Regions from separate parts of the Herbaspirillum sp. C7C8 genome, predicted to be linked through region 2. Evidence: predicted binding sites of a transcription regulator. Region 2 holds the regulator's gene; the other holds the start of a gene.

Region 1 (15,246 bases), on a different contig from region 2:
CATGCTGGCCAAGGCCGCCGACCACCAGCGCGGTGCGCAGACGGCCATGAACCGCCTGTTCGGCTCCATCAACAAGTGGCTAGGCTCCGGTCCGAATGCCGGCGGGCCGGAACTGGTCTGCGCCGACTTCGCCCGCCTGCCGCTGGCGGCCAATGCGCTGGACCTGGTCTGGTCCAACCTGGCCCTGCACTGGCATCCCCAGCCCGACCGCGTGTTTGCCGAATGGCGTCGCGTGTTGCGGGTGGAGGGCCTGCTGATGTTTTCCTGCTTCGGTCCCGATACCCTGCGCGAAGTGCGCAGCGCTTTCGAACAAATCGATCTTGCACCGCACACCTTGCCCTTCGTCGACATGCACGACTTCGGCGACATGCTGGTCAATGCCGGTTTTTCCACACCGGTGATGGACATGGAAACCATCACCGTGACCTACCAGACCCCCCAGCGCCTGCTGGAAGACGTGCGCGCCTGGGGCGGCAATCCACTCGAATCACGGCGCCGCAGCATGATGAGCCGCAGCCAGTACCAGCGCCTGCTAGCGGCCTTCGAGGCCATGCGCAAGCCCGATGGCAAGATCCCGCTGAGCTTCGAGATCGTCTACGGCCACGCCTTCCGCCCCGTGCCCAAGACCACCGCGGCCGGCGAGAGCATCATTCGCTTCGAACGCCCGTCGCGATAGTCGTTTCTTCATATAAGGCTTAGTCGTCCAGCCCTATCCGGCCTGCCGGATAGTTGCTGTATCGTTACGCCCTGCCGCTCCCGGAAGAATCCTTCATTTCGCCGAAAAGCCACGTCCCTGGCCGTTGTCCGGCCGGTGTCAGGGCGTCCCGGAGAGGCCGGGAGCACCACCGTTGTCAATGCGGCGGTGCGTGCTTGATCCATGGCGACGTTAGCCCTTATACTCAAATGGGTAAAAAAATTCACACAAAGAAATTCCAGTACGAACGAATAGCAAGAATAAATAAAGACCGCAGAACGGATAGCCACGGATAGCGTTCATCGCAAGACGACCCGGCAAGACCGGACCAGTCCGCATCCAGTGCGTGTTCCCTGCGGTGAGAAATAGAACTAGAAGCAGAGACAGAGACACGCTCGACCGACAATCATGCTGGCGAGGTGCCATGGAGACGCGGGAATGGATATTGAAGCGCAATTGTTCGATTGCGCCACGCCAACTGGCGTGGGTCTTCGCAATCCTTTGTACGGTTTCACTGACGGTCGCGCTGGGCTTCACGCTGCGCGGTGCATGGATCATCCTGATTTTTTCATTCATTGAACTGGTGGCGGTGGGCGCGGCCTTGCTGGTCTACGCCCGCCACGCCACAGATCGCGAAGTAGTGGTGCTGGCCGATCATGGCCTGGAGGTTGACGTGATCCAGGGCGGTCGCTCACACCGCAGCAGCTTGCAGCTGCAGGGCATGCGCATCGCGTTTCCGGTCGGTCGCCAGTCGCTGGTGGCGCTGGAAAGTCGGGGGCAGCGTGTGGAAGTAGGCCGGTTCATGAGCTTGTGGCAACGGCGCGCCTTCGCGCAGGAGCTGCAACGTGAGCTGGCCGCCAGGGGTGGCGGGATGGCAGCACTCTCATTCTTATAATTTTGGGCTTTTGAGGAAATCCATGAAACTTGCGAAGCGCCTTCAATCCTTGACCCTCGGTGCCTCGCTGCTGGCGGCCGGCTTGCCGGCCTGGGCAGTGGTGGACAGTCCGGGCGGACCGGCCGTGCTGCAGATGAATTTCCAGCCGCCGGTGACCAAGATCGCCGAGCAGATCTATGACCTGCACATCCTGATGCTTATCATCTGCCTGGTCATCTTCGTGGCCGTGTTCGGCGTGATGTTTTATTCCATCATCAAGCACCGCAAGTCGGTCGGCCACAAGGCCGCCAGCTTCCACGAAAGCACGACCGTGGAAATCGCCTGGACCGTGGTGCCCTTCCTGATCGTCATCGGCATGGCCCTGCCGGCCACCAAGACGGTGGTGGCGATGAAGGATACCTCCAATGCCGACCTCACCATCAAGGTCACCGGCATGCAGTGGAAATGGGGATATGACTACCTCAAAGGCGAAGGTGAAGGAATCTCCTTCCTCTCCAACCTGGCCACGCCGCGCGAGCAGGTCACCGATCCCAGTCTGAAGAAAAACGACAATTACCTCATCGAAGTCGACAACCCGGTCGTGGTACCGGTCAACAAGAAGGTGCGCATCGTCACTACCGCCAATGACGTGATCCACTCCTGGACCATCCCCGCCTTCGGCGTGAAGCAGGATGCGATTCCCGGCTTCGTGCGCGACACCTGGTTCCGCGCCGAGAAGATCGGCACCTATCGCGGCCAGTGCGTGGAGCTGTGCGGCAAGGATCACGCCTTCATGCCCATCGTGGTCAACGTGGTCAGCGAAGACGACTACAAGAAATGGGTCGACGGCAAGAAGAAGGAAATGGCCGCCAAGGCCGATGATCCCAACAAGGTCTGGACGGTGGACGAATTGAAGCAGCGCGGCGAGAAGGTCTATGCCGCCAACTGCGTGGCCTGCCACCAGGCCAACGGCAAGGGCGTGCCGGGTGCCTTCCCGGCGCTCGATGGCAGTGCCGTGGTCAACGGTCCCAAGGCGGACCAGATCCACCTCGTGCTCAACGGCAAGAACGCCATGCCGGCCTGGAAGGGTGTGTTGAACGACACCGAAATCGCCGCCGTGATCACCTACACGCGCAACAACTGGTCCAACAAGGCCCAGGAAAACATCGTGCAGCCGGCTGAAGTCCTGGCCGCCCGCAAGTAATCGTTTGGAGAACCGGACATGACTACCACCGTCGATCACGCCCCCGATCATTCCCACGATCACGGGCATGGGCACGCTCACGATGAGCACGCACACGACCACCCGCACGGCTGGCGCCGCTGGCTCTTCGCCACCAACCACAAGGACATCGGCACGCTCTACCTGTGGTTCTCGTTCACCATGCTGCTCTCGGGCGGGGTGCTGGCGTTGTTGATCCGGGCCGAGCTGTTCCATCCGGGCCTGCAGTTCTTCCGGCCGGAGTTCTTCAACCAGCTCACCACCATGCACGGCCTGGTGATGGTGTTCGGCGCGATCATGCCGGCCTTCGTGGGCTTTGCCAACTGGATGATTCCGCTGCAGATCGGCGCCTCCGACATGGCCTTTGCGCGCATGAACAACTTCTCGTTCTGGCTGCTGCCGCCGGCCGCGCTGCTGCTGGCCGGTTCCTTCCTGGTGCCGGGCGGTGCCACCGCAGCCGGCTGGACGCTGTATGCCCCGCTGTCGACCCAGATGGGACCCGGCATGGACATGGCCATCTTCGCCATGCACATCATGGGTGCCTCCTCCATCATGGGCTCGATCAACATCATCGTCACCATCCTCAACATGCGCGCGCCCGGCATGACGCTGATGAAGATGCCCATGTTCTGCTGGACCTGGCTCATCACCGCCTATCTGCTCATCGCGGTCATGCCGGTGCTGGCCGGCGCCATCACCATGACGCTCACCGACCGTCATTTCGGTACCTCCTTCTTCAATGCCGCCGGTGGCGGTGACCCGGTGATGTACCAGCACATCTTCTGGTTCTTCGGTCACCCCGAGGTCTACATCATGATCCTGCCGGCCTTCGGCATCGTCTCGCAGATCATCCCGGCCTTCGCCCGCAAGCCGCTGTTCGGCTATGCCTCGATGGTGTATGCGACGGCATCGATTGCAATCCTGTCCTTCATCGTCTGGGCGCACCACATGTTTACCACCGGCATGCCGGTGACCGCGCAGCTGTTCTTCATGTACGCCACCATGTTGATCGCCGTGCCCACCGGCGTGAAGATCTTCAACTGGATCGCCACCATGTGGCGCGGCTCCATGACCTTCGAGACGCCGATGCTGTTCTCGGTGGGCTTCATCTTCGTCTTCACCATGGGTGGCTTCACCGGGCTGATCCTGGCGGTCACCCCCATCGACATCCAGATGCAGGATACCTACTACGTGGTGGCGCACTTCCACTACGTGCTGGTGGCCGGTTCGCTGTTCGCGCTCTTCGCCGGTTACTACTACTGGGGCCCCAAGTGGACCGGCTTCATGTACAACGAATGGCGCGGCAAGTTCCATTTCTGGGCCTCGCTGATCACCTTCAACATCACCTTCTTCCCCATGCACTTCCTGGGGCTGGCGGGCATGCCGCGTCGTTATGCGGATTATCCGGCGCAGTTCACCGACTTCAACATGATCGCCTCCATCGGTGCCTTCGGTTTCGGGCTGTCGCAGGTGTACTTCCTGTTCTTCGTGGTGATCCCCTCGATCAAGGGGGGCAAGAAGGCCGAGGCCAAGCCCTGGGAAGGCGCGGAAGGACTGGAATGGACCGTGCCCAGCCCGGCGCCCTTCCACACCTTCGAGGAACCGCCGGTGGTGAAGTGAGCGCCAGTGGATAACACAAGTCATCGCAGCTAATGCAAAGGCAAGCCTCATGACCGAACGCAAGAAACCCAACAACCTGCGCACCGCCCTGCTGCTGGGGCTGGTGGCGCTGGCCTTCTTCGTCGGCATCTTCGTCAACCGCATCTGGTTCGCCCGATGAGCAGAGACGACGATCCGGCGGAGGAGGGAGCAGCACCCGGCCTGAACCGCGTGATGCTCAAGAAGCTCCTGGTGGTGGCGGTGCTGATGTTCGGCTTCGGCTACGCGCTCATTCCGGTCTATCGCAAGATTTGCGAGGTCACGGGCGTGAACTTCCTCACGCCCAAGGATGCAAACGTGGAAGCGCCGGCCAACACGCAGATCGACAAGTCGCGCACCATCACCGTGGAGTTCGACGGCAATGCCCAGGGTCCGTGGCGTTTTCGTCCGACCGTGTCCAGCCTGCAGGTGCATCCGGGCGAGATGACCCAGGTCACCTATGAAGTGGTCAACACCCAGCCGCGCAATGTGGATGCCCAGGCCATCCCCAGCTATGCGCCGCTGCAGTCGGCGGCTTTCTTCAAGAAGGTGGAGTGCTTCTGCTTTACGCAGCAGACGCTGGGGCCGAATCAGGCCAAGCAGATGCCGGTGGTGTTCTACATCGATCCCAAGCTGCCCAAGGAGGTGACCACGATCACGCTGTCCTATACCTTCTTCGAGATCAACGGCAAGAACAAGACGGCGGGTTGAGAGGCCCGGAGGAGCTGGTGTGAACGATGAGCTGAAACAGGCTGCGCAGCGCAAGGCGTCGTTCGGCGCGACGATGAAGGCGGTGTTCTGGTCCTTCTTCGGCGTGCGCAAGCGCAAGGATTACGAGTCGGATGCGGCACGCCTGAATCCGGTCCACGTCATCATCGCCGGCATTCTCGGTGCGGCGATCTTCGTCGCCGTGCTGGTGAGCATCGTCAAGCTGGTGGTGCGCGGCGCCGCAGGTGGGTGAGCGTGACCGAAAAAGAGCATTAAGGAAAAGTGAACCCTGGATCGCAAGAGTATTTAATGCAGCTTAATGCTCGTGTTTGCTGCTCTTGCCCCAGGCCAGAACAATCGGATTTCGTACCGGGAGAAGAACATGAGTTCTCAACAAGCCAAGGCGCCCCATTACTTCGTTCCAGGCCCGTCGCGCTGGCCGATGATGGCCGGCATTTCCATGCTCATCACCATGATCGGGGCCTCGGGTTGGGTCAATGGTCTGGCATGGGCACCGTACGTCAACATCCTCGGCATCCTGATGGTGCTGGTGGTGCTGTACTACTGGTTTGGCGATGCCATCGGCGAGTCCGAGTCCGGGCTCTACAGCGAGCGCATCGACCTGTCCTATCGCTGGAGCATGAGCTGGTTCATCTTCTCGGAGGTGATGTTCTTCGCCGCCTTCTTCGGTGCCCTGTTCTATGCGCGCAGCATCACCATGCCGTGGCTGGCCGATCTCGACCACAAGATGATCTGGCCCGACTTCACCGGCCAGTGGGGCAATGTCGGCCCGGCCGGTACGGTGGAGAATTTCACCACCATGGGGCCGTTCCCCATCCCGACCATCAACACCCTGCTGCTGCTGAGCTCGGGTGTGGCGCTGACCATCTCGCACCACGCCATGCGCGCCGGACATCGTACCCGGACGGCGGTGTGGCTGTTCCTGACCATCCTGCTGGGCGCGGTGTTCATGGGCTTCCAGGCCTATGAATACATCCACGCCTACAGCGAGCTGAATCTCAAGCTCAGCTCGGGCATCTATGGATCGACCTTCTTCATGCTGACCGGCTTCCACGGTTTCCACGTGACCATGGGTGCGATCATGCTGTCGGTGGTGCTCTATCGTGTGCTGCGCGGGCACTTCACGCCCACCCATCACTTCGCCTTCGAAGGTGCGGCCTGGTACTGGCACTTCGTGGACGTGGTGTGGCTGGGGCTGTATGTGGTGGTGTACTGGTTGTAAGGCGGGCACGCCTTCTGCAATGACAAAGCCGCACCTCGGTGCGGCTTTTTTATGCGATGCGTACGATGCGTGGGGAGGAGCTCAGCGGATGCCGGTCGGCTGTATCCAGCCCAGCTTGTAGCTCAGCAGGATGAAGAGGAACAGCGCCACCGAGAAGCCGACCCGCAAGGTGAGCGCCTGGACGGTGCGGTTGCTGCGGCCCTTGTCGCGCATGAGAAAGATCAGTGCCGAGGCCAGGCTGGCCAGGATCAGGATGAAGGCGATGGCGACGACGATTTTCATGAGGATGCAATCCTGTCTCCGAAGGCGTGCATGCGGTATGCTGCGACGCTGGTGTGTATGTGATTTTTCTTGTCCCGTGTGCGCTTCATTGTAAGGCCAAACTTCATCGATGCCGACCCGATTCGTTTTTCGCCTCATTCCGTTTTGCGCCACGCTGATCGTGGCTGCCGCCGGGTTTGCACTGGGCCAGTGGCAGACCCATCGTGCCGAAGAAAAACTGGCGCTGCAGCAGCGCATGCAGGCGCGTGGCAGCCAGGCGCCCCTGGTGGCGCTGCCTGCCGATGCAGGCGATGCGGAGTTCCGCCACATCCGCCTGCGCGGCCGCTTCCTCCCGCAGTGGACGCTCTACCTGGAGAACCGCCCCTACAACGGCGCCGTGGGCTTCCATGTGCTCACGCTGTTCCAGCCCGAGCACAGTGCGCAAGCCGTGGTCGTGGTGCGTGGCTGGGCGCCGCGTGATGCGGCCGAGCGCACCCGTGTGCCGCAGGTGCCGCCTCCGTCGGGCGTGACCGAGGTGGACGGCATCCTGCGCCGGGATGCCGGGCATGTCCTGCAACTGGGAACAGCCGATGCACCGCGTCCTCAAGCCATCCTGCAAAATCTGGATCTGCCGGCCCTGTCCAAGGCCAGCGGCCTGCCGCTGGCACCGCTGGTGATCGAGCAGGGCGGGGCGGCAGGCGACACCCTGGTACGCGACTGGCCGGCCCCTTCGCTGGGCATCGATCGTCATCGTGGCTATGCCGTGCAGTGGTATGCGCTGGCGGGGATGGCCCTTCTTTTTTTCATCGTGACAGGATTCAAACGTGGTCGTCATGACAAAGCCTGATATTTCGCAATCGCCTCAAGCCACCGCCCAGGACGAGGCGCGTCGTCGCCGCAGCGGCCGCTGGAAGATGCTGGCGGTGCTGGCCGTGTGCGCCGCACCGCTGATCGCTTCCTATCTGACCTATTACGTGATCAAGCCGCAGAGCCGCAACAACTATGGCGCGCTGATCGATCCACGCCAGTATCCCATCCCCGATCTCGGCAGCAGCGCCATCGATGGCGGCCCGGCCCGGCTGCAGGATTACAAGGGCAAGTGGGTGATGCTGCAGGTCGATGGCGGCGACTGCGGCGAGCCCTGCCAGAACAAACTGCTGACCATGCGCCAGCTGCGGCTCATGCAAGGCAAGGAAATGGACCGCATCGAACGGGTGTGGCTGGTCACCGACCGCGTACCGATTGCGACCCTGCTCCTGCGCGAATTCGACGGAACCGATATCCTTCGGGTTGACGCTGGCAAATTGCAGTCCTGGTTGCCGGTCGATGCCGGGACCTCGGCGCGCGACCACATCTATCTGATTGACCCGCTGGGCAACCTGATGATGCGCTTCCCCAAGGACCCCGACCCCGGCAAGATGAAGAAGGACATTTCCAAGTTGCTGCGCGCTTCCTCCATCGGCTGATGCCGCGTGGAGGCGAGTGTGTGGTGACGCAAGTTTGACTCAAGATGAATGCAACGACGCTGATACAACTGGGCCTGACCGGGCTCGTGGTGGCCCTGATTCCGCTGGCGCTGGTGTGGCGCGCCCAGGGTGTGGTCAACAAATACCGCAAGCTGGTGTGGGTGACGCTGTTCTTTACCTTCGACCTGATCATGTTCGGCGCCTTCACGCGCCTGACCGATTCGGGCCTGGGCTGCCCTGACTGGCCGGGCTGCTACAGCCACGCCAATCCGCTCCTGGCGCATGAACACATCAATGCCGCAGAAGAGGCCATGCCCTTTGGTCCGGTGACCTGGGCCAAGGCCTGGATCGAGATGATCCATCGCTATTTCGCCATGGCCGTGGGTTTCCTCATCATCGTGCTGATGGTGGTGGCGTGGCGGCGCTGGATGCGCTCGGGCAAGACCGAACTGCAGTTCCGTCCGTGGTTCCCGACGGCGCTGCTGGGCTTCGTCTGCCTGCAGGGGGCCTTCGGTGCCTGGACCGTGACCATGAAGCTGCAGCCGATCATCGTCACCACGCATCTGCTGCTCGGACTGACTCTGCTGGCCATGCTGACCTGGCTGGCAGCGCGGCAGGAGCCGCATGCAGCGGTCTCGGCGGGCGGACGCGCACTGATCGTGCCGGCCACCGTGGGGGCCGCGCTGCTGGGCTTGCAGATCGCGCTGGGCGGCTGGGTCAGCACCAATTACGCGGCGCTGGCCTGCTCCGACTTCCCGCTGTGCAATGGCAAGCTGGTGCCGGACATGGACTTCGAACATGGCTTCACGCTCTGGCGCCACCTTGGCATGACGGCCTCCGGCGATTACCTGCCGGTCGAAGCGCTGACCGCCATCCATTGGGTGCATCGCAGTTTTGCCTTTGTCGTCATCTTGTATGTTGTATGGCTGGCACACCGGGCGCTGCGCGAGGAGGGCTTGCGCAAGACCGGCCGCTGGATGCTGACGGTGCTGGGTTTGCAGCTCTGTACTGGACTGGCGACCATCTATCTGAACTGGCCGCTGGCCATTGCCGTGCTGCATAACGGCGGCGCGGCGCTGCTGGTCATCCTGATGGTCATGTTAAACTACAAGGTCCGTTACGCACCCTCCGGCCTGGCCGCCGCTGCTCCACCAGCATCCGCCCGGCCCGTCACGCCATGACCACATTGACCGCCCAACCCAACCGCATCGCCCAGTACTGGGCACTGACCAAGCCGCGCGTGACGCAGCTGGCGGTGTTCTGTGCCGTGATCGGCATGTTCCTCTCCACGCCCGATCTGCCGGACTGGCGCAAGGTCGTCTTCGGCACCTTGGGCATCTGGCTCCTGGCCGGTGCGGCCTTCGCCATCAACTGCCTGGTCGAGCGCGAGATCGATTCGCGCATGGCGCGCACCGCCCGCCGTCCGATGGCGCGCGGCGAGATCACGGTGGGCCAGACCCTGGTGTTCTCAGGCGTGCTGGGCGGCCTGGGCATGTGGGTGCTGTACAACCTGGTCAATCCGCTGACCATGTGGCTGACCTTCGCCACCTTCGTCGGCTACGCCATCATCTACACCATCATCTTGAAACCGGCGACCTCGCAGAACATCGTCATCGGCGGCCTGGCCGGTGCCATGCCGCCCGCGCTGGGCTGGGCGGCCATGGCCAATGACGTGCCGATGCAGGCCTGGGTGCTGGTGATGATCATCTTCATCTGGACCCCGCCGCATTTCTGGGCGCTGGCCATGTACCGCCGCGACGACTACGCCAAGTCCGGCCTGCCGATGCTGCCCATCACGCATGGCATGGAGGTGACCAAGCTGCATATCCTCATGTACACCATCGCACTGCTGGCGGTGAGCATGCTGCCCTTTGCCATCGGCATGAGCGGGCTGATCTACCTGGGCTCGGCCATTGTGCTGGGGGCGATCTTCTTCTGGTATTCGTGGCAGATCTACCGTCACTACACCGATCTGATCGCGCGCAAGGCCTTTGCCTATTCCATCATCTATCTGTCCATCCTGTTTGCGGTGTTGCTGGTGGACCATTACTTCCTGTTCCGTAGTTTCTGACCTCATGAAAAGATTCTTCTCGGCGCTGCTGCTGGCCGCTTGCGCGACGCTGCTGGCGGCTTGCGGTCCCTCCAAACCTGAACTGAAGTTCAACAATACCGATGTCACCGGGCTGGACTATGCGCGCGATTTCGCGCTCACCGACCACACCGGCAAGCCGCGCACCCTGGCCGATTTCAAGGGCAAGGTGGTGGTGATGTTCTTCGGCTATACCCAATGTCCGGACGTCTGTCCGACCACCATGGTAGAGATGTCCAACGTGATGAAGGAACTGGGTCCGGATGCGGACCGCGTGCAGGTCCTGTTCGTCACCGTTGACCCCGAGCGCGATACCCAGGAAGTACTGGCGCAATACGTGCCTGCCTTCGACAAGCGCTTCCTCGGACTGCGTGGTGACCTGCAACAGACCGAGAAGGTGGCCAAGGAATTCAAGGTGTTCTACCAGAAGGTGCCGGGCAAGCAGCCGGGCAGCTATACCATGGACCACACCGCCGGCAGCTACGTCTTCGATCCGCAGGGCCATATCCGGCTGTTCGTCAAGCACGGCCAGGGTCCGCAGACGCTGGCGCATGACATCAAGCTGCTGCTCTCGTGATGCTGCGGGAAAAGGGATAAAAAAGAGATAAAAAAGAGATAAACGATATAAATCGTTTGAATGAAAAGAAAGGCGCCCGAGGGCGCCTTTCTTGTTGGTGCTGCTGAACCGGTCTGAAGAATCGAAGAATCGATCAGGAGTAAGCCTGCAGCGCGGTCTTCATCTTCTTCAGCGCCACTGCCTCGATCTGGCGGATACGTTCGGCCGAGACGCCGAACTCGTCGGCCAGCTCATGCAGGGTCGCACCCGAGCCATCGTCATTGGCCAGCCAGCGGGCTTCGACGATACGGCGCGAGCGGTCATCCAGCTTGGACAGGGCGGCTTCCAGGCCTTCGGACTGCAGGCGGTCGTACTGCTTGGCCTCGATCACGCGGGTCGGTTCCGAATTGTCGGAGGACAGGTAGGCGATGGGCGCGAACTTGTCATCGTCGTCATCGGTGGGCGACTCCAGGGCGATATCGCGACCGGACAGACGGGTTTCCATCTCGATGACTTCCTCGCGCTTGACGTCCAGGGTCTTGGCCAGGGCCTCCACCTGGGCCGGGGTCATTGCGTCCAGACCTTCCTTGTGGCTGCGCAGGTTGAAGAACAGCTTGCGCTGGGCCTTGGTGGTGGCGACCTTCACCAGACGCCAGTTCTTCAGGATGTACTCGTGGATCTCGGCCTTGATCCAGTGCATGGCATAGGACACCAGACGCACGTTCTGGGCCGGGTCGAAGCGCTTGACGGCCTTCATCAGGCCGATGTTGCCTTCCTGGATCAGGTCGGCATGTGGCAGACCGTAGCCCAGATAGCCACGGGCGATCGACACCACCAGACGCAGGTGTGACAACACCATTTTCTGGGCCGCGCCCAGGTCGTTCTTTTCACGCAGGTCACGCGCCAGCTTGACCTCTTCCTCGTGGGTCAGCATGGGCAGGCGGTTCACTGCCGAGATGTACGCGTCGATGTTGCCCAGGCTGCCGGAAAAACCCAGCGCGAGTGCATTGGACTCGGCAGGCATGAGTGCAGTTTGTGCAGACGCAGATTTCATGGATTCTCCTTGGTTCCTTTGCGGAAACGGTTGAAACGGTAGGAAGCAGAGGCTTCGGTGACCAGGGGCGATGTTCCCGACTTCCCTGGTGCGGCCACACGGGCCGGTACTGTTTGATGCAGTGCTCCACGAAAACTGGAGCAATTCGATAAGGTATTCTAGCACTCGTCACCCCGGAGTGCTAATAGCATGATGGTGAAGGGTCAATAGTGCAATCCTATTGCTTTTCAGCCAATCATTGCATTCCATTCCCTTTATATTAGTCGCCTTTGGGCGACAAAAGTTGCGATCGGGGTCAAAAGGAGGCCAGAAACTTGTAACACTTTTTTGCAGCGCGCAAGACGAAGACAAACGGACGCGGCAGACCTGCCAGGACGACAGGGACGGGCATTGGCCCGATGGCAGCTCGTCATCTGACGAGCTTGCTGCTGTTTAGAAGACGCGGGGAGGGCAAGTTTATTGTTGGCGATGGGCTGGCCCGATAGAATTTCTCGCCAGAAAGTCCAAAGCCCGCAACAGCGGGCTTTGTCCTCAATTTACAGGGGCACGACCAATTGCCTGGAAAACCCCTGTCTCTATGGCGGCGAGTATAGCACCCGACGCACTTCACTTTCAACCGGCTCACGGCATGCTGAAACACCTCACTGCAGCTCGCTTGTCCACTCTCCAGCGCTTCTTCCTCACGACTTCGCACGGCGATACGCTCGGATGTTATGCCTGGACCCAGGCGGTTGCCGCTGGCATGTTGCCGCTGCTGGCCGATGTCGAGGTATCGCTGCGCAATGCCGTGCACGGTGCGTTGTCGCGTCATTACGGCGCGCGCGATTCCTTTGGCTGGATGATGCCCAGACCGAATCCGGCGCACGCCGTCAATCCCGCCGCTCCTCCGATGCTGCCGCCGGTGCACAAACTGAGTTCGAGATCCCGTGATGATGTGGTCTGTGCGATCGACAAAGTCAAAGGCAGGAAACCATCTGCCCATGTCGTCACCCCGGATGACGTGGTGGCGACATTGCCCTTTGGATTCTGGGAGGTGCTCATCGGCGCGCTCGCGCATCACGCGCAGCCAGCAGGGTTGCAGGCGGCGATCCTGGCGGCAGTCTTTCCGCATGCGCCAGATACGCAGGCTTTCCCCTATGACAGTGCTGCGTTCAGGAAGCGGGTGGTCGCTCTGCTCAAGCGGATACGCGACGTACGCAACCGCATCGGGCACCACGACGCCATCTGGAAGATTCCTGAATTCGACCGTTTTGGCGTCCTGGGTCTTATCCCGCGTCGGCCCAGGCAAACCGTCAACAGCCTGCGTCTACTCGTCGATAACCTGTTCTGGTTTGCCGGCTGGATCGACCCGGTGATCTCTCTGCACTTGCGCAAGAGCGAGCACTGGTGGTCATTGCAGACCTTGCTCGACCGGCAGGCACTGGCGATCTATCGTCGTTGCGCCGGCGGTGCCGGCACCTATCGGCTAGTGCTGGACAGTGCAACACCGCCCGGCCATGGCAAGCATCGCATGACCAAGGGCAAGCGTACCCTGTCTCGCGTCCGACGTGACATCACGCGTTATTTCTTCTGATCAGTGCAACGAGAGCCCTTGCACCTCAAGCCTTCCTGGCCAACTGCCTGCGTACCGACAGCATCGCCCCGAACAAGCCCAGCAAGCCGCTGGCGGCCAGCAGCAGGCCGATGGCCATGGGGCTGGGCAGGGCCAGCTGGAATTCCGAGGCATACAGGTGGGCAAAGTCCAGAATGGCTGCATTGAGCGGCTGCTGCGCCGCCACCACCAGCCCCAGCGCCACCAGACCCGCACACAGACCCAGCAGGGCGCCGGTGTAGTAGAACGGACGATAGATGAAGGAATTGGTCGCCCCGAACAAGCGCGAGACCTCGATCTCGTCGCGCTGCGTCATCACCTGCAGACGGATGGTGTTGAACACCACCGCCACCACCACCGCACCCAGCGTCATCCCCAGGAACAGCAGTACCAGCCGCAGGATGCGCAGCAGCGCCGCCAGCCGCTTGACCCATTCGGAATCGATCTGCACGGTATCCACGCCCGGTTGCTTCTTCAGCTGCTGGGCAATGTCATCCACGCGGGTGGCATTCATGGCGTTCTCGAAGCCCGGCAGGCGCACCACATAGCCGTCCGGCAGCGGATTGCTGCCCAGCGTGTTGAGCACGTCGGCCAGCCCGGTCTTGCTCTTCAAGGCATCGAACGCCTTCTCGCGCGGGATGAATTCGACCTTGCCGTTGGTGTTGCCGTCCTTCAACACCTGACTGATGGTCTTGCCCACCGCCAGGGCAGCCTCGCGGCTGGCGTCGGGCTTCATGAAGAGGCTGATCTCCGGCTCCACCGACATCTGGTCCGAGATCGGCCGCACATTTTCCAGGGCCGACAGGCCCGCAAAGGGCAGCGCCAGCGCAATCGAGACCACCAGCACGTTGAGCAGGAAATTGCCGGGCGAGCGCAGCAGGTGGCGCAGCGCATCGGCGATGGCGGCGAAATGCTGTCCGAGCCAGTTCATGGCGATACCTCCACGGGATTGGCGACGCCGTTGTGCCAGCCATCGACGATGCGGCCACGGTCCAGATAGACGATGCGGTCGGCACCGGTGAGAAAAGTCTCGTCGTGGGTTGAAATCAGGCAGGTCACGCCCACCCCGTGGAAGGATTTCAAGGCCGCCAGCACCTTGTTGGCATTGGCGCGATCCAGGTTGGCGGTGGGTTCGTCGGCCAGGATGATCTGCGGCCGGTTGACGATGGCGCGCGCAATGGCCACCCGCTGCTGCTCGCCCCCGGAGAGCTCCAGCGGTTCGCAGCGCGCCTTGTCCAGCAGATCGACCTTGTCCAGCGCGGCGCGGGCGCGCTTTTCGGCGTCCGGGCGGGAAGAGCCGGTCACGATCAGCGGCAGCATCACGTTGGCCAGCAGATTGCGGTCCAGCAACAGTTTCTGTTGCTGGAAGATCAGGCCCAGGTTGCGTCGCAGATAGGGCAGCCCGGAAGGCTTGAGCCCCACGATGTCGGTCCCGCTGACGGTGAGCTTGCCCGAGGTGGGCCGCTCGATGGCCGCGATCATCTTCAGCAGGGTGGATTTGCCGGCGCCGGAAGGGCCGGCCAGGAAGATCAATTCGCCCTTCTTCACCGACAACGTAATGTCGCGCAGGGCATAGACCTCGCGCGCGTATTGCTTGGAAACCCGGGTAAATTCAATCATCGGTTCAACTCAGGAGGGCATCGACGAATTCGGTGGCGTTGAAGGCCTGCAGATCTTCGATCTGCTCGCCCACGCCGATGAAATACAGCGGCACCGGCCGGGTCTTGGCGATGGCGGCCAGGATGCCGCCCTTGGCCGTGCCATCCAGCTTGGTCACCACCAGGCCGGTCAGCCCCAGCGCATCATCGAAGGCCTTGACCTGGGCCAGGGCGTTCTGGCCGGTATTGCCG
Region 2 (15,246 bases):
GGTCGGCCAGCCGGCCAGATGCTGCTCGACCAGTTCCACCATGCCCTTGATCCAGGCCGGAGATTCATTCAGACAAGGGATGAAGTGAAATTCCTTGCCACCGGCGTGAAGGAAGTCTTCCTTGACCTCCATGGCGATTTCTTCCAGGGTTTCCAGGCAATCGCTGGTGAAACCGGGGCACATCACGTCGATGCGACGCACGCCCTGGCGGCCCAGTTCCTGAGCGGTCGGGGCGGTGTAGGGCTGCAGCCATTCTGCCTTGCCGAAACGCGACTGGAAGGTGACCTGATACTGATCCTCGGCCAGACCCAGCGATTGCGCCAGCAGGCGTGCGGTCTTGTAGCACTCGCAATGATAGGGATCACCCAGCATCAGCGTGCGCTTGGGCACGCCATGGAAGCTCATGAGCAGCTTGTCCGGCCGCCCGTGCAGGTCCCAGTGGTCCAGCACTGACTGGCGCAGCGCCTGGATATACGCATCCTGGTCGTGATAATTACGGATCAGGCGCAGCTCGGGAATGTTGCGCACCTGACGATAGTGATCGAAGACCGCATCGAAGATGGATGCCGTGGTCGTGCCCGAATATTGTGGATAGGCCGGCAGCACCAGAATGCGCGTACAGCCCTGCTCCTTCAACTGGTCCAGCACCTGCGGCAGGGAGGGCGTGCCATAGCGCATCGCATACACCACCTGCAGCTGATGATGTCCGCGCGCAGCCAGCTGCGCGCCCAGTGCCGTAGCCTGGGCCTGGGTATGCACGCGCAACGGAGAGCCTTCCTCGGTCCAGATGCTGGCGTATTTCTCGGCCGACTTGGACGAACGGAACGGCAGGATGATGCCGTTGAGAATGAACCACCACACCGCCCGCGGGATTTCCACCACACGTGGATCCGACAGGAACTGCTTGAGATAGCGCCGCAGCGCGCCAGCGTTGGGCGCGTCGGGTGTACCGAGGTTGACCAGCACCACGGCGGTGGAGGCCGGGCTGCCATGGGTGTAGGGAGGTTCTTTGCGAAAGGCCATAGTCGTTGAGCTTGGTGTTCTTGATGTTCTTGTGAGGGAAGCCGCGATCAGGAAGCCAGCAACTCGCGCGCATGCTTGCGCGTGGTCGCGGTGATTTCCAGTCCGCCCAGCATGCGGGCGATTTCTTCCACGCGCGCCTTGGCATCCAGCCCGTCGATGTCGGAGAGGGTCTTGCCCCCTTCGCTGCGCTTCTTGACCTGGTAGTGCTGGTTGGCCTGGCTGGCCACCTGCGGCAAGTGGGTCACGCACAACACCTGGCGTTCCTGGCCCAGGCGCTTCAAGAGCCGTCCGACCACTTCGGCCACGGCGCCGCCGATGCCGCTGTCGACTTCATCGAAAATCAGGGTCGGCACCGTAGTGGCGGCCGAGGCGATGACCGAGATGGCCAGCGAGATACGCGCCAGCTCACCGCCCGAGGCCACCTTGGCCAGTGCGCGCGGTGCCACGCCGGCGTGACCGGCCACCAGGAATTCGACCTGCTCCAGTCCGTAGGCGGCCGGCTCCACGGCATTGAGCGCGATCTCGAAACGTCCGCCGGCCATCGACAGATCCTGCATCGCCGCCGTGACCGCCTCGCCCAGCGCGGCAGCGGCCTTGGCGCGCGCCCCGGAGAGCTTCTGCGCCAGGGCCAGGTAAGCGTCCTTGAGCTTGTCTTCCTGCGCACGCAGGGCGTCGAGATCGCTGGCGTCGGCCAGTTGCTTCAATTGTTCGGAGAGCTTGCGATGCTCCTCGGGCAATTCATCGGGCTGGACGTGGAATTTGCGGGCGGTCGAATGGATGGCTTCGAGGCGCTCTTCCACTGCCTGCAACCGTGCCGGATCAAGTTCGACCCGGCCCAGGTAATCATTGAGGGCATAGACCGCTTCCTGCAACTGGATCTGCGCCGGTTCCAAGGCATCGAGCACGGGCTTCAGGGCGGTATCGACATCGACCAGCTTGCTCAGCTTCTGCGTGATCGAGGACAGCTGCGATAGGATGGGGGACTCCGATTCCGAGATCACCCCCAGTGCTTCCTGCGCGCCGCCGATGAGCGCAGCGGCATGCGAGAGACGGCTGTGCTCGGTGCTGATGTCGGCCCATTCGCCGGGCTTGACGGCCAGCTTGTGCAGCTCGGCCACCTGCCACTCCAGGCGTTCACGCTCCAGCAGGACATTGCGCGCATCCTGTTCGAACTGTTCACGCTGACGCGCCAGGGCGCGCCAGGTCTTGTAGGCGGTGGCCACTTCGCGCGCAGGTTCCAGCAGGCCGGCCTGGCTGTCCAGCAACTGGCGCTGGGCATCGGCCTTCATCAGCGACTGGTGCGCATGCTGGCCGTGGATGTCCACCAGCATCTCGCCGACTTCGCGCAATTGCGCGGCGGTGGCGGCGCTGCCATTGATGTAGGCCTTGCTGCGGCCGGCATTGTCGATTACCCGGCGCAGCAGCACGCCGTCGTGCTCGCCGGTGAATTCGTGTTCGTCCAGCCAGGCCATGACTTCCGGCGTGGCGGTGAAGTCGGCGCTCACGTCTGCCTTGGCCGCCCCCTCGCGCACCACGCTGGGGTCGCCCCGTCCGCCCATGGCCAGCGCCAGGGCATCGATGAGGATGGATTTGCCGGCGCCGGTTTCGCCGGTGAAGACGGAAAATCCGCGCGCGAATTCGAGCTCGATGGCATCGACAATCACGAAGTCGCGAATCGTTAAGGTACGCAGCATGGTGGTCTCGCAGCGGGTTGGACGAACAGGCCAGGGGTGCCATGCAGACCGGCACACGCCGGCCGGGACAATGGCGCGCTTATTGTAAACGGCCTTCTATCGACGGGTATTCATTCCAGTGCAGCTTCTCGCGCAGGGTGTCGAAATAGCTCCAGCCCTCGGGATGCAGGAAGGTGATCTTGTGCGCCGAGCGGCGGATCACGATGCGGTCGCCATGCAGCACGCTGGTGAGCGACTGCATGTCGAAGTTGGCGCTGACCTCGCGTCCGGCCACCACCTGGATGACGATCTCGCAGGAATCCGACAGGGTGATGGGACGGTTGGACAGCGAATGCGGTGAAATCGGCACCATCACGATGCCATGCAGACTGGGATGCAGAATCGGTCCGCCGGCCGACAGCGCATAGGCCGTGGAACCCGTGGGCGTGGCCACGATGAGACCATCGGAACGCTGGTTGTACATGAAGCGGCCATCGACCTCCACCCGCAGCTCGACCATGCCGGAGGTGGAGCCACGCGCCACCACCACGTCGTTCAGAGCCAGCGCGCGGAAGATCTCGCTACCCTCGCGGTAGACCCTTGCTTCCAGCAGCGAACGCGACTCGGCTTCGACCTTGCCTTCCAGCATGTCGGCCAGAGCCGGTATCATGCGGTCCTGGGCAATATCGGTGATGAAGCCCAGCCGCCCCTGGTTGATGCCGATCAGCGGTACGTTGTACGGAGCCAATTGGCGCGCAATGCCGAGCATGGTGCCGTCGCCGCCGACCACGATGGCCACGTCGGCCTGCTGTCCGATCTGCTCGGGCGTCAGGCTGTCATAGCCTTGCAGGGCGATGTTCTCGGCGGTCTCGGACTCGAAGACCACGGTGTGTCCATGCGACTCCAGGAACACGGCGATGTCCGACAAGATCTGCGCGATGCCGACGGCCTGGAACTTGCCGACGATGGCGACGGTTTTGGGTACGGCTGCCTGAACGGGTAATTTGATGGGCCACATGCTGCGGATTAGACCATAATTTGAGATGACATTGTAATGAAACCAAGCGCTTCCTCCCTGCCCTCCTCGCCTGCGCCCTCCTCCATCGAGGCGGTGCTGTTCGATCTCGACGATACCCTGTGGGCCATCGAACCGGTGCTGGTGCGCGCCGAAGGCCTGCTCTACGACTGGCTGCGCGAGCATGCGCCCGCCGTGGTGGCGGCCCATACGATTGCCAGCCTGCGCGAACGCCGCATGGCCTTGATGAAGACCGATCCCATGTATCGCATCGACCTCTGGAAGCTGCGCCATACGGCGCTGTCCGATGTCTTCCGCGAGCATGACGTGGACCTGGCGCTGGTCGACCCGGCCATGGCCGTGTTCTCCGAGGCGCGCAGCACGGTGGCGCTGTTCGATGACGTGGAACCGGCGCTGCTGCGCATGAAGGGACGGCTGACGCTGGGCTCGGTCTCCAACGGCTTTGCCGACCTGGATCGCATTGGCCTGGCCGGTCACTTCGGCGTCTCGATTGCCGCGCACCGCTTCGGCCGCGCCAAGCCCGACCCGGCCATCTTCCATGCCGCCTGCGAAGCGTTGCAGGTTGCCCCGGCGGCCACTGTCTACGTGGGCGACGACCCGCTGCTGGACGTACAGGGCGCACAGCAGGCCGGCCTGCGGGCGGTGTGGATGAACCGTTTTGAGCGCACGCTGCCGGCAGGCATCACGCCGGACGCCATCTGCCGCGACCTGCATGAGCTGCATGACTGGCTGCAAACGCAGGCCTGATTCTTCGTACAATGTCCCCCAGGACGGAGCCGCCGTCACATTTGGCGGATATGCCGCTAGAATATGCCCCATGCAACTCGATAACCGCGCCCGCACACTTTTGAAGGCCCTGGTCGAACGGTACATCGCCGACGGCCAGCCGGTGGGCTCGCGCGCGCTGTCGAAACTGTCCGGTCTGGAACTGTCCCCGGCGACCATCCGCAACATCATGGCCGATCTCGAAGAGATGGGCTTCGTCGCCAGCCCGCACACCTCGGCAGGTCGTGTGCCCACGCCGCGCGGCTATCGCATGTTCGTCGATACCCTGCTCACCGTCGAGGCCATCGACGAAAGCGCCCTCGAAGGCCGCCTGCAGTCGCGCCTGCAGCACAGCGGCTCGTCCCAGAAGATCATCACCAATGCAGCCCAGGTGCTGTCCTCGCTGTCGCAGTTCGCCGGTGTGGTAATGACTCCCAAGCGCGAATCGGCGTTCCAGCAGATCGAATTTCTGCGGCTGTCGGAAAAGCGCATCCTGCTGGTCATCGTCGACCAGGGTGGCGATGTGCAGAACCGCATGCTCTTGACCGAGGTCGATTACACCCCCAGCCAACTGACCCAGGCCGCCAACTACATCAACCAGCATTACGCCGGCCAAAGCTTCGACCAGGTGCGTGTGCATCTGCAGGGCGAGCTGCGCCAGCTGCGCGACGACATGACCACGCTCATGCAGGCCGCCGTCGAAGCCGGCAGCGACGCCATGAGCGAAGAGGCCGACAACAGCGTGGTCATCTCCGGCGAGCGCAACCTGCTGTCGGTGACCGACCTGTCCTCCAACATGAATTCGCTGCGCCGCCTCTTCGACATGTTCGAACAGAAGACCGGGCTGTTGCAGCTGCTGGATGTCTCCAGCAAGGCCACCGGCGTACAGATCTTCATCGGCGGCGAATCCCAGCTGGTGCCGATGGACGACATGAGCATCGTCACCGCGCCCTACGAGGTCAACGGCCGCATCGTCGGTACGCTCGGCGTGATCGGCCCGACCCGCATGGCCTACGAGCGCGTCATCCCCATCGTCGACATCACCGCCAAGCTGCTCTCCAGCGCGCTGAGCCAGCACTGAGCCCGGCCAGCACAACCATCCCGCCAGAACGCAAAAAAGCCACGTGCGACCACACGTGGCTTTTTGCATTTTGCTTCACGCTGCCTTGCTCAAATCGAGCCAGGAAGCGATGGCGGGCTTATTTCTTCACTTTCTTGCAGTTTTTGCAATGGCCGTAGAGGGCCAGGGCGTGGTCGGCGATCTCGAAACCATGCTCCTGGGCAATCTTGATCTGGCGCTTTTCGATCTCGGCGTCGAAGAATTCCTCGACCTTGCCGCAATCCAGGCAGACCAGGTGATCGTGGTGCGAGCCTTCGTTGAGTTCGAAGACGGCCTTGCCGGTTTCGAAGTGATTGCGCTGGAGCAGGCCGGCCTGCTCGAACTGGGTCAGCACACGGTACACGGTGGCCAGACCCACGTCCAGGTTGTCGGAGAGCAATTGTTTGTAGACGTCTTCGGCGCTGAGGTGGCGCACCGAAGTGTTCTGGAAGATCTCAAGGATCTTCAGGCGCGGCAGGGTCGCCTTCAGGCCGCTGGCCTTCAGTTCGGATGGATTGTTCGGCATGGTAGAGTGGGTTCCCGGGGTTTACTGGTCTCGAACAGGCGCGGCGGTCCACTGGGAAGACCTGGCGGACCGTTCCGGCGGGGCGGTGGGGAACGCCCTTTTACACCCGGAACGCACTCATGCCTATTTAAGAAGTAAGTTCTAGCTTATCATATAGTGCTTTAGGCTCATGGCTCAACCCGGTTGAAATCTTTATGCGCATGCTTTCCCGAATGAAGTCCCGTCATCACACCGCTGCCCTCGGCCTGCTGGCCGCACTGGCCGTCACGCTGGCCGGCTGTTCCTCGACCAAGGCGCCGGAACAGGCGGCGCCCACCGATACCTCGGGCGTGAAGGTGACCGGCAAGAGCAACAGCCTGTTCGGCTTCCTCAAGCCCTATCGCATCGACATCCAGCAGGGCAACTTCGTCTCCAAGGAAATGGTGGCGCAACTGCGCCCGGGCCTGACCCGCGACCAGGTGCGCTTCGTGCTGGGTACGCCGCTGCTGACCGACATGTTCCACAGCAACCGCTGGGATTACGACTTCCGCCTGGCCAAGGGCAATGGCGAGATCATGACCAGCCGCGTCTCGGTGTTCTTCAAGGATGACCTGCTGGATCACGTCGAAGGCGGCCAGAACCTGCCCACCGAAAGTGAATACCTGACCCTGATCACCGATGCCAAGGTCGGTTCCAAGGCCAGCTTCACTGACAAACCCAAGGATGAGAGCGAGATCAAGCCGGCCTCGCCGGTGGCGCCTTCCTCGGCCACCAACAAGTAAGCCCTGTCTCCTGCACTTCCTTCTTCCGAGTTTCACATGACTGCATTGAATATCGCGGTGACCGGCGCCTCCGGGCGCATGGGCCGCATGCTGATCGAAGCCATCCTCAACGCCGAGGATCTCAAGCTCTCCGGCGCCCTCGATACGCCCACCTCAGCGGCCATCGGCACCGATGCCGGCCTGTTCCTGGGCAAAACCACGGGCGTGATCATTGAATCGGACCTGGCACGCGGCCTGGCCGGGGCTGACGTACTGATCGACTTCACCCGTCCGGAAGGCACCCTCAAGCACCTCGAATACTGCGCCGCCCATGGCGTGAAGGTAGTCATCGGCACCACCGGCTTCGAAGCCGAAGGCAAAGCGGCCATCGCCGAATTCGCCAAGCGCACCGCCATCATGGCCGCCCCCAACATGAGCGTGGGCGTCAACGTCACCATGAAGTTGCTGGAACTGGCGGCCAAGAATTTCTCGCACGGCTACGACATCGAGATCATCGAAGCCCATCACCGCCACAAGGTCGATGCACCTTCCGGCACGGCGCTGAAGATGGGCGAAGTCATCGCCGATGCGCTGGGCAAGAAGCTCGATGACGTCGCCGTCTACGCCCGCGAAGGCGTCACCGGTGAACGCGATCCGTCCTCCATCGGCTTTGCCACCGTGCGCGGCGGCGACATCATTGGCGATCACACGGTGCTGTTTGCCGGCATCGGCGAGCGCATCGAGATTTCGCACAAGTCGTCCAGCCGCGTCTCGTACGCCATGGGCAGCCTGCGCGCCGCGCGCTTCCTGGCCGACAAAGAGACCGGCCTGTATGACATGCAGGATGTGCTGGGCTTCAAGTAAGCCTGGCCCGCCACAACAGGAAATGCCCGACGCTGCCGCGCCCCACCAGGTCCGGCAGCGAATTTTTTTGGGGCCGGCCGCTCCAAGCGACTGCCCCGGACTTCACCGTCATTGACTCCCTGCCGCAAGCGCGGCGTCTTTCCCGAAAGCACCTACCATGGAACAGAACATTGGATTTGCCCACTACTGGGCGCAAGGCGATGCCGTTTCCCACTCGGTGGCCTATCTGCTGTTGCTCATGTCGATCGCCAGCTGGTTCTACATCCTCTCCAAGGCCTGGGCCGCCTGGCGCATCCGCCGTGGCAGCAATGCGCTGGAACAGTTCTGGCAGGCACCGACCCTGGCCGATGCCACCGCCGCCATGCAGCGCGTGGACAGCGAACTGATCTACACCCCCATGGCCGAACGCGCCGCCGAAGCCGCCGACATCGGCACCCGCCAGCAAGGTACGCCATCGCTCAACGCCGCCACCGATCCGGGTGAACTGATCACGCGCACCCTGCGTCGCGAAATCAACCGGGTCTCGGCGCGCCTGGAACGCGGCCTCACCCTGCTGGCCTCGGTCGGCTCCACGGCCCCCTTCGTCGGTCTGTTTGGCACCGTCTGGGGTATCTATCATGCGCTGGTGGCGGTCTCGGCCAGCGGCACGGTGCAGATCGACAAGGTGGCCGGCCCCGTGGGCGAGGCGCTGATCATGACCGCGCTGGGCCTGTTGGTGGCCATCCCCGCCGTGCTGGCCTACAACGCCTTCACCCGCATCAATCGCGTGGTGCTGGCCGAACTGGATGGCTTCGCGCACGACCTGCATGCGTACCTGACCACCGGCGAGCGCGTCGGCGGCATGCGCAAATAATTTCTTCGACACGACCTTCGAGAGGAGTCCATCATGAGTTTCGGCGGATTCAACGACAACCACAACTCGGGCCCGATGGCCGACATCAACGTCACCCCGATGGTGGACGTGATGCTGGTGCTGCTGGTGATCTTCATCATCACCGCGCCCATGTTCACCCACGCCCTGAAGCTGGACCTGCCCACCGCGCAGTCCAGCCCGGCCCCGGAAAAACCGGAGACCATCACCCTGGGCATCGATGCCGCCGGCAAGCTGTACTGGGACGACCAGCCGGTCAGCGCAGAGGACATGGATGCGCGCCTGGCCACGGCTGCGGCCAAGAAGCCGCAGCCCGAGCTGCAGTTGCGCGCCGACAAGTCGACCCGTTATGAAATGATCGCCGAAGTGATGTCAGCCGCGCAGGGTGCGGGGCTGACCAAGCTGGGCTTCGTCACCGATCCCAAGGACGGCGGCAAGCGCGAGAAGAAAGCAAACTGAAAGAGAGCAGGCATGGCCACCGTACAACTGGCGGGCGACCGCATCACCGACTGGGAGAGCTTCCACACCGAAAGCGCGCAAGCCTTCGGCTTCCCGGATTTCTATGGCCGCAGCATGGATGCCTGGGTCGATTGCCTGTCCTATCTGCGCGATGACGACGGCATGTGCAAGTTCAGGCTCAAACCCAAGGAAGTGCTGACCATCGAGATCAGCCACAGCGCCGACCTGCACCAGCGCCTGCCAGATCTGGTGGAAGATGTGGAATTCTGCTGCACGGCCATCAATGACCGTTGCGAGGATTATGGCGAGCCGCCGGTGATTGCGCTGGTCTGGAAGTGATATCCCCTACTTCCATTCATCGCCGCCATCGCTGCGGCGGCCCCGATTGATCTATTGCACAGATCAATCGATCAACTCATCCCCATCATAAAACGGATACGGCCCATCGAATTCCCCGATGAAGGCCGTATGGCTGACCAGACTTCCCGCCGCCGCATCCCACCAGTGCAACTGGAAACCCGGCGGCTCCATCACGAAGCAGGACGGTGCCTGTGCATCCAGATCCAGTTGCACCTGATGCGACACCCCCGGACAAGTCGTCGCCAGCGTCCCGCCAAAGCGGCGCTGGATGGAGCGATGCAGGTGCCCGCACAGGATGCGCTCGACCTGCGGATGCTTGCGTACCACCGCTTCGAGCGCCTGCGGATTGACCAGCCCCATGTCATCCATGTGTCCGATGCCGGTGGTAAAGGGCGGGTGGTGCATGGCAATCACGGTCGGACGCTGCGGCTGCTGCGCCAGCACCTCATCCAGCCACAGCAGGCTGGAGGCAGCCAGTTCGCCACCGCTGGCACGCGGGATCACGGTATCGAGCGCAATGATGCGCACCGGATACTGCTCGATCACATACTCGATGCGCTCGCCCCCCTGCTGCAGGTAGGCATGGTCGGCAAACGCGGTACGCAGCGCACGGCGCTCGTCATGGTTGCCCGGCAACAGGTAGTAGGGCATGGTCAGCGGTGCCAGCAATTGACGCAGGCAGGCATATTCGGCGGGCTTGCCAAAGTCCACCAGATCGCCGGTGATGACCAGCACATCCGGCTTCTGCTTCAGTGCATTGACCTGCCGCACGCAGCGACGCAAGGCCTCGGCGGTATCCACCACGCGATAGGATTTCTTGCCATCGGTCTTGATGTGCAGGTCGGAAATCTGACCCAGGATCATGCGCTCTCCTTCTCGGCGCGCGGCGCCAGTTTCACCAGTGCCTCGGCGGGCACGCGAATGGCGATCTGCTGCCCGGCCTCCCACCAGCCACGGCGGCTGGTCTCTGCGATGACGGGACGCTCGGTGCCGATCTCGATTTCAAAACGGCTGCGGTCGCCGAGGAAAAAGATGTTGAGCAACTTGCCGCGCACGCACTGGGCATCGGCTTCGGTGACATCCACTACCTCGACATCTTCGGGACGGAACAACGCGCAGGCCTGCTGCCCTTGTTGTGCCGCATCGAGCTGCTCCAGCAGCGGCAGGCTTCCGCTGGGCAACAACAATCTATCTCCTGAAACGATACCTTGCACGCGATTCATCGCGCCGATGAAATCGGCCACGAAGTCATTGGCCGGATGATAGTAGATTTCACGCGGCGTGCCGATCTGCGAGATCCTGCCACGTTCCATGACCACGATGCGGTCTCCCAGCGCCATGGCCTCGCCCTGATCGTGGGTGACGTAGATGGCGGTGATGCCCAGACCGCGCAGCAGCTTGTTGAGATCGCTGCGCACGGCTTCGCGCAGCTTGGCGTCCAGAGCGGTCAGCGGTTCGTCCAGCAGCAGCACGCGCGGCTCCATGGCCAGTGCGCGCGCCAATGCCACGCGCTGCTTCTGGCCGCCCGAGAGCTGGTCCACGCGGCGATGCGACAGGCCCTGCAGATGCACCATGTCCAACAGGCGTTCCACCTGCTCGGCGCGTTCGCCGGCGGGGATCTTGCGGATCTTCATGCCATAGGCGATGTTCTCGCCCACGCTCATGTTGGGAAACAGCGCATAGTTCTGGAACACCATGCCCACACCGCGCTTTTCAATCGGCAAGGCAGTCACGTCTTCGTCACCGAAGAAGACTTGCCCGCCCATATCGGGAAACTCCAGCCCCGCGATCATGCGCAGCGTGGTGGTCTTGCCGCAGCCCGAGGGCCCCAGCAGAACCAGGGTTTCACCGGGATGGATATCAAGGTCCAGCGGCTGCAGCGCGCGCGTACCGTTGGAGAAGGACTTGGCGCATTGCTGCAGGCGGATGGAAACGGCTTCTTGCTTGGGCTTCATAGACTGACTTTCTTGCGTGTTGCCTGGGTCGCCCACTGCATGCCGATCAGGAGCGGAATGATCATGAAAAAGAAGATCAGCGTATAGGCCGATCCCACCTCCAGCCGCATCGATGCGTAAGCATCGGCCAGACCCACCGGCAGAGTCTGGGTCAGCGGCGTGTGCAGCATCCAGGTGATGTTGAATTCGCCGATGGACAGCGTCACGACCATGAGCGCCCCGGCCAGAATGCCCGAGGCCGCATTGGGAATGACGATGCCGAAGAAGCGACGCAGGCGCCCGGCACCGAGGCTGGCGGCGGCTTCTTCCAGTTGCGCCAGCTGCGAGGACTGCATCACCGCCAGCACCGGCCGCACCATGAAGGGCAGCGTGAAGATGACATGGCCGACCAGGATGAAGAAGATGCTGGCGCGGAACTCGCGCAGCTGACCATAGGCCATGATCAGCGCCAGCGCAGTGGCCAGCCCGGGCACGGCCACCGGCATCATCAGCAATTCTTCGATGATGCGCGCCAGGCGACTGTGACCACCGCGATAGCGCGCCAGCATGTAGGCCAGCGGCACACCCGCCACCAGCGTCACCGCCAGGCAGGCCAGCGCGATGATGAGCGAGCGCCAGATGGTGGGCTGGTACATGTCCCACACCTGGGCTACCCAGCGCAGCGTGAGCCCGCTGGACAAACCGACGAAGAAATTCTCGGTCACACCGGCCAGCATCGACAGCACCACCGGCACCACCAGGAAGGCGCAGACCAGCAGCGTGAAGGCCAGTTGAAGATAAAAACGGAAACGATTCTGCATGGCCTCTTCCTTATGCCGCCGCCGCAACGCCGCTGCCGGTGAGCGAACGCGCCAGCGCCAGCACGGCCCAGGTGAACAGCCCCAGCACGATGGACAGCGAAGCGGCCGTGGCAAAGTTGGCGTAGCCGGTAAATTCGTTGTAGATGGTCATGGGCAGTACATCGATATTGGCCGCCAGCGTGAAGGCCGTCCCGAAGGCACCGACGCTGGTGGCAAAACAGATCGCACCCGACGAGATCAGCGCCGGCAGCAGTGCCGGCAGCACCACGTGCAGCAGCACCTGCCAGGGCCTGGCGCCCAGCGAGCGCGCCGCTTCTTCCAGCGACGGGTCGAGCTTTTCGGCGGCGGCCACCACGGTCAGGATCACACGAGGAATCGAGAAATACAGATACCCCAGAAACAGCCCCGCCAGCGAATACGCAAACACCAACGATTCACCGAAGAGCCAGTTGGTCAGTGAACCGATCAGACCCTGGCGCCCGGCCAGCATGATGACCATGAAGCCGACCACCACGCCGGGAAACGCCAGCGGGAAGGTCAGCATGGCCAGCAACAGCGACTGGCCGGGAAAGCGATTGCGTTGCAGGAACAAGCCCACGAACACCGAGATGGCCAGCGTGGCCGCCGTCACCACCGCCGACAACAACAGCGTGGAGACCAGGCTGGTGAAGTAATGACGGTTGGTCAGCACCGCCAGATAGGCCATCGCCCCCTCCGGTCCCGAGGCGCCCACGCCGACCAGCCGCACCATGGGCAGCAGCCAGAAGGCGCAGAAGATCGTCAACCCGGGCAGGGCGAACCACAGCCACACGCCGTTGCCTGCGGTCCGAGGGCGCGCACCGGAGACGGAGGGGATCATGCTTTTCATGCTTGCTCCTGCACTCTGCATTTAACGCACTTCGGCCAGATAACGCTCGCCGAACTTGCGCTGGGCTTCGGCCATCTTGCCGTAGTCCACCGACTTGGCACGGGCGTATTCAGCAGCCGGCAGGAAGCGCGCTTGAGCTTCCTTGGACATGGCCGAGGCACGCACCGGACGCAGGTAGGCATTGGCCCAGATGGCCTGGCCCTGGTCGGACAGCAGGAAGTCCAGCACCTTCTTGGCGTCGGCCTGGTGCGGTCCGTTCTTCACCAGCGAGACCACGTAGGGCACGGTGACGGTCCCTTCGGTGGGGATCACGAAGGCGACGTTGGCGTGGTCCTTGTACTTGGCACGATAGGCGTCGAAGTCATAGCCCAGCAGGATGGGGATCTCGCCCGAGATCAGACGCGCGTAGGAGGTCTGCTTGGGGACGATGGGCTGGTTCTTCTGCAGGTTCTTGAAGTAGGTGATGGCCGGCGAGAAATCGTCCAGCGTGCCGCCCATGGCCTGGTTGATGGCCACCGCGCCGACATAACCGACGAAGGCCGAGGCCGGATCGAGGTAGCCGATCAGGCCCTTGTATTCGGGCTTCTGCAGGTCGGCCCAGGACTTGGGCACGGGCTTGCCCTTCAAGGCATCGACGTTGACCATGATGCCCAGGGTGCCGGAGTGGATGGTGACCCAGTAACCGTCAGGATCCTTCAGTCCGTTGGGAATGTCATCCCAGTGCGCCGGCTTGTAGGCGGCCACCAGGTCCTTTTTCTTCGCTTCGATGCCGAAGGACACGCCCAGGTAGGTGAAATCAGCCACCGGGCTGGCTTTCTCGGCGGTCAGCTGGGCCAGGGCCTGGCCGCTGTTCTTGTTGTCGGGCGGCACGGTGATGCCGGTCTTGTCCTTGATGGCCTTGATCTGCGCGGCCCAGTCGGCCCACTCGGGCGGACAGTTGTAGCAGATCGCGGTCTGGGCCGATGCAGCCAGGGAAGCCGACAGCAACAGCGCGCCGGCAGCAGTTTGAATAACACGTTTCAGGAACATGTCAGATCCTTTCCTAGAGGTTGAACAACGAGGGGACAACGAATGAGCCATTGCGGATACATCACGACGAAAGCGGTGCAGGCGGCGCCACCGACCCGCCCGCGCGCAGGACGTGCGGGAGGATGTGGCGCACGGCGTCGGTGGCGGCAGTGCTGATGGCGGGACCCTCCCCGGCGGCAGCCACGGCCGCCGCAGGCACCGCACGCTCGATGGCCTCGACCAGGGTGCGCAGGGCGACATCGCCAATCTGCTCCGAAGGTTGAACCACGCTGGCCAGCACCGGCTCGATGAGGGCCCCCACGGGAATGCCGTCGAAACCCATCACCGAGATATCGCCCGGCACCTGCAAGCCCAGCGCGCGCAGGTCGCGCATGGCACTCAGGGCCAGCAGGTCGTTGGAACAGAACAGGGCCGTGGGACGGTGCAGCGGATCGGCCATCATCTGCTGATAGTCGGTGGCGGCCGTGAGCGTATGGCGCTCGACCTCGATGGCCGGCAGCGGCGTGAGACCTGCGGCCTGCATGGCATCGAGATAGCCGCTATGGCGCTGCATGGCGCGATCGGAGGCATTGAAGCGCCCCGAGAGCATCTGGATGCGGCGATGCCCCAGCGCGATCAGGTGGCTGACGGCATCGCAGGCAGCGACGCGGTTGTCTACCGAAACTGAAGCGCGGTGGCTGGCCGCACCGGTGGCGGCCAGTTGGTTGTAGGCCAGCACGAAGGGAATGCGTTCGCGTTCCAGCAGGTCCAGCGTGGCATTGGCGCCGGCATCGGCCACCGTCAGGATCACGCCATCGACGCGATGCCCGAGCAGCAGTTCGACTGCGGCCGATTCCTCTTCCGGCAGGTACTCGGTGGTGGTGAACATGACCGAATAGTCCAGCGCCCGCGCTGCCAGCTCGATACCTTGCAGGCACTGGGCGAAGACCGTGTTGGACAGGGTCGGCACCACCACCCCGACCGTGCGCGAATTGCCGGCGCGCAGGTTGCGCCCGGTGAAATTGGGACGAAAGCCCAGCTCGGCGATGCTGCGATGGATCTTCTCGGCGGTTTCCGCACTGACCGAGCCTGGCTTGTTGAGCAGGCGCGAGACGGTGGCAATGGAGACGCCAGCCAGATGGGCAACTTGTTTGATGGACGGACGCACGGGGGTTTCCGGGGCAAATGAAAACGATTTC

What was found. The regulator HrcA, encoded in region 2, represses chaperone genes, less so after heat shock. The targets are predictions, from matches to a motif close to TTAGCACTCNNNNNNNNNGAGTGCTAA.
Region 1: rpoH (RNA polymerase sigma factor RpoH) is a predicted target of HrcA. The motif match lies at 11,964-11,990, and genes of this name have one in related genera.

The regions. Positions count from the first base shown of each region.
Region 1 is NZ_JABXGG010000003.1:67,596-82,841, reverse strand. It holds gene HWE01_RS04920 (methyltransferase domain-containing protein) at 1-676, shown strand, start outside; gene HWE01_RS04915 (DUF2244 domain-containing protein) at 1,119-1,589, shown strand; gene coxB (cytochrome c oxidase subunit II) at 1,612-2,772, shown strand; gene ctaD (cytochrome c oxidase subunit I) at 2,791-4,410, shown strand; gene HWE01_RS04900 (cytochrome oxidase small assembly protein) at 4,460-4,570, shown strand; gene HWE01_RS04895 (cytochrome c oxidase assembly protein) at 4,567-5,139, shown strand; gene HWE01_RS04890 (DUF2970 domain-containing protein) at 5,159-5,389, shown strand; gene HWE01_RS04885 (cytochrome c oxidase subunit 3) at 5,519-6,379, shown strand; gene HWE01_RS04880 (twin transmembrane helix small protein) at 6,461-6,661, opposite strand; gene HWE01_RS04875 (SURF1 family protein) at 6,771-7,487, shown strand; gene HWE01_RS04870 (SCO family protein) at 7,474-8,106, shown strand; gene HWE01_RS04865 (COX15/CtaA family protein) at 8,151-9,287, shown strand; gene cyoE (heme o synthase) at 9,284-10,177, shown strand; gene HWE01_RS04855 (SCO family protein) at 10,182-10,772, shown strand; gene rpoH (RNA polymerase sigma factor RpoH) at 10,906-11,805, opposite strand; gene HWE01_RS04845 (hypothetical protein) at 12,434-13,378, shown strand; gene ftsX (permease-like cell division protein FtsX) at 13,404-14,327, opposite strand; gene HWE01_RS04835 (cell division ATP-binding protein FtsE) at 14,324-15,016, opposite strand; gene ftsY (signal recognition particle-docking protein FtsY) at 15,021-15,246, opposite strand, start outside.
Region 2 is NZ_JABXGG010000015.1:106,610-121,855, reverse strand. It holds gene hemH (ferrochelatase) at 1-1,023, opposite strand, end outside; gene recN (DNA repair protein RecN) at 1,071-2,717, opposite strand; gene HWE01_RS17495 (NAD kinase) at 2,797-3,714, opposite strand; gene HWE01_RS17490 (HAD family hydrolase) at 3,751-4,479, shown strand; gene hrcA (heat-inducible transcriptional repressor HrcA) at 4,550-5,578, shown strand; gene fur (ferric iron uptake transcriptional regulator) at 5,697-6,122, opposite strand; gene HWE01_RS17475 (outer membrane protein assembly factor BamE) at 6,335-6,883, shown strand; gene dapB (4-hydroxy-tetrahydrodipicolinate reductase) at 6,920-7,726, shown strand; gene HWE01_RS17465 (MotA/TolQ/ExbB proton channel family protein) at 7,884-8,579, shown strand; gene HWE01_RS17460 (ExbD/TolR family protein) at 8,613-9,056, shown strand; gene HWE01_RS17455 (barstar family protein) at 9,069-9,395, shown strand; gene HWE01_RS17450 (phosphodiesterase) at 9,459-10,280, opposite strand; gene HWE01_RS17445 (ABC transporter ATP-binding protein) at 10,277-11,371, opposite strand; gene HWE01_RS17440 (ABC transporter permease) at 11,368-12,171, opposite strand; gene HWE01_RS17435 (ABC transporter permease) at 12,182-13,039, opposite strand; gene HWE01_RS17430 (ABC transporter substrate-binding protein) at 13,061-14,068, opposite strand; gene HWE01_RS17425 (LacI family DNA-binding transcriptional regulator) at 14,130-15,215, opposite strand.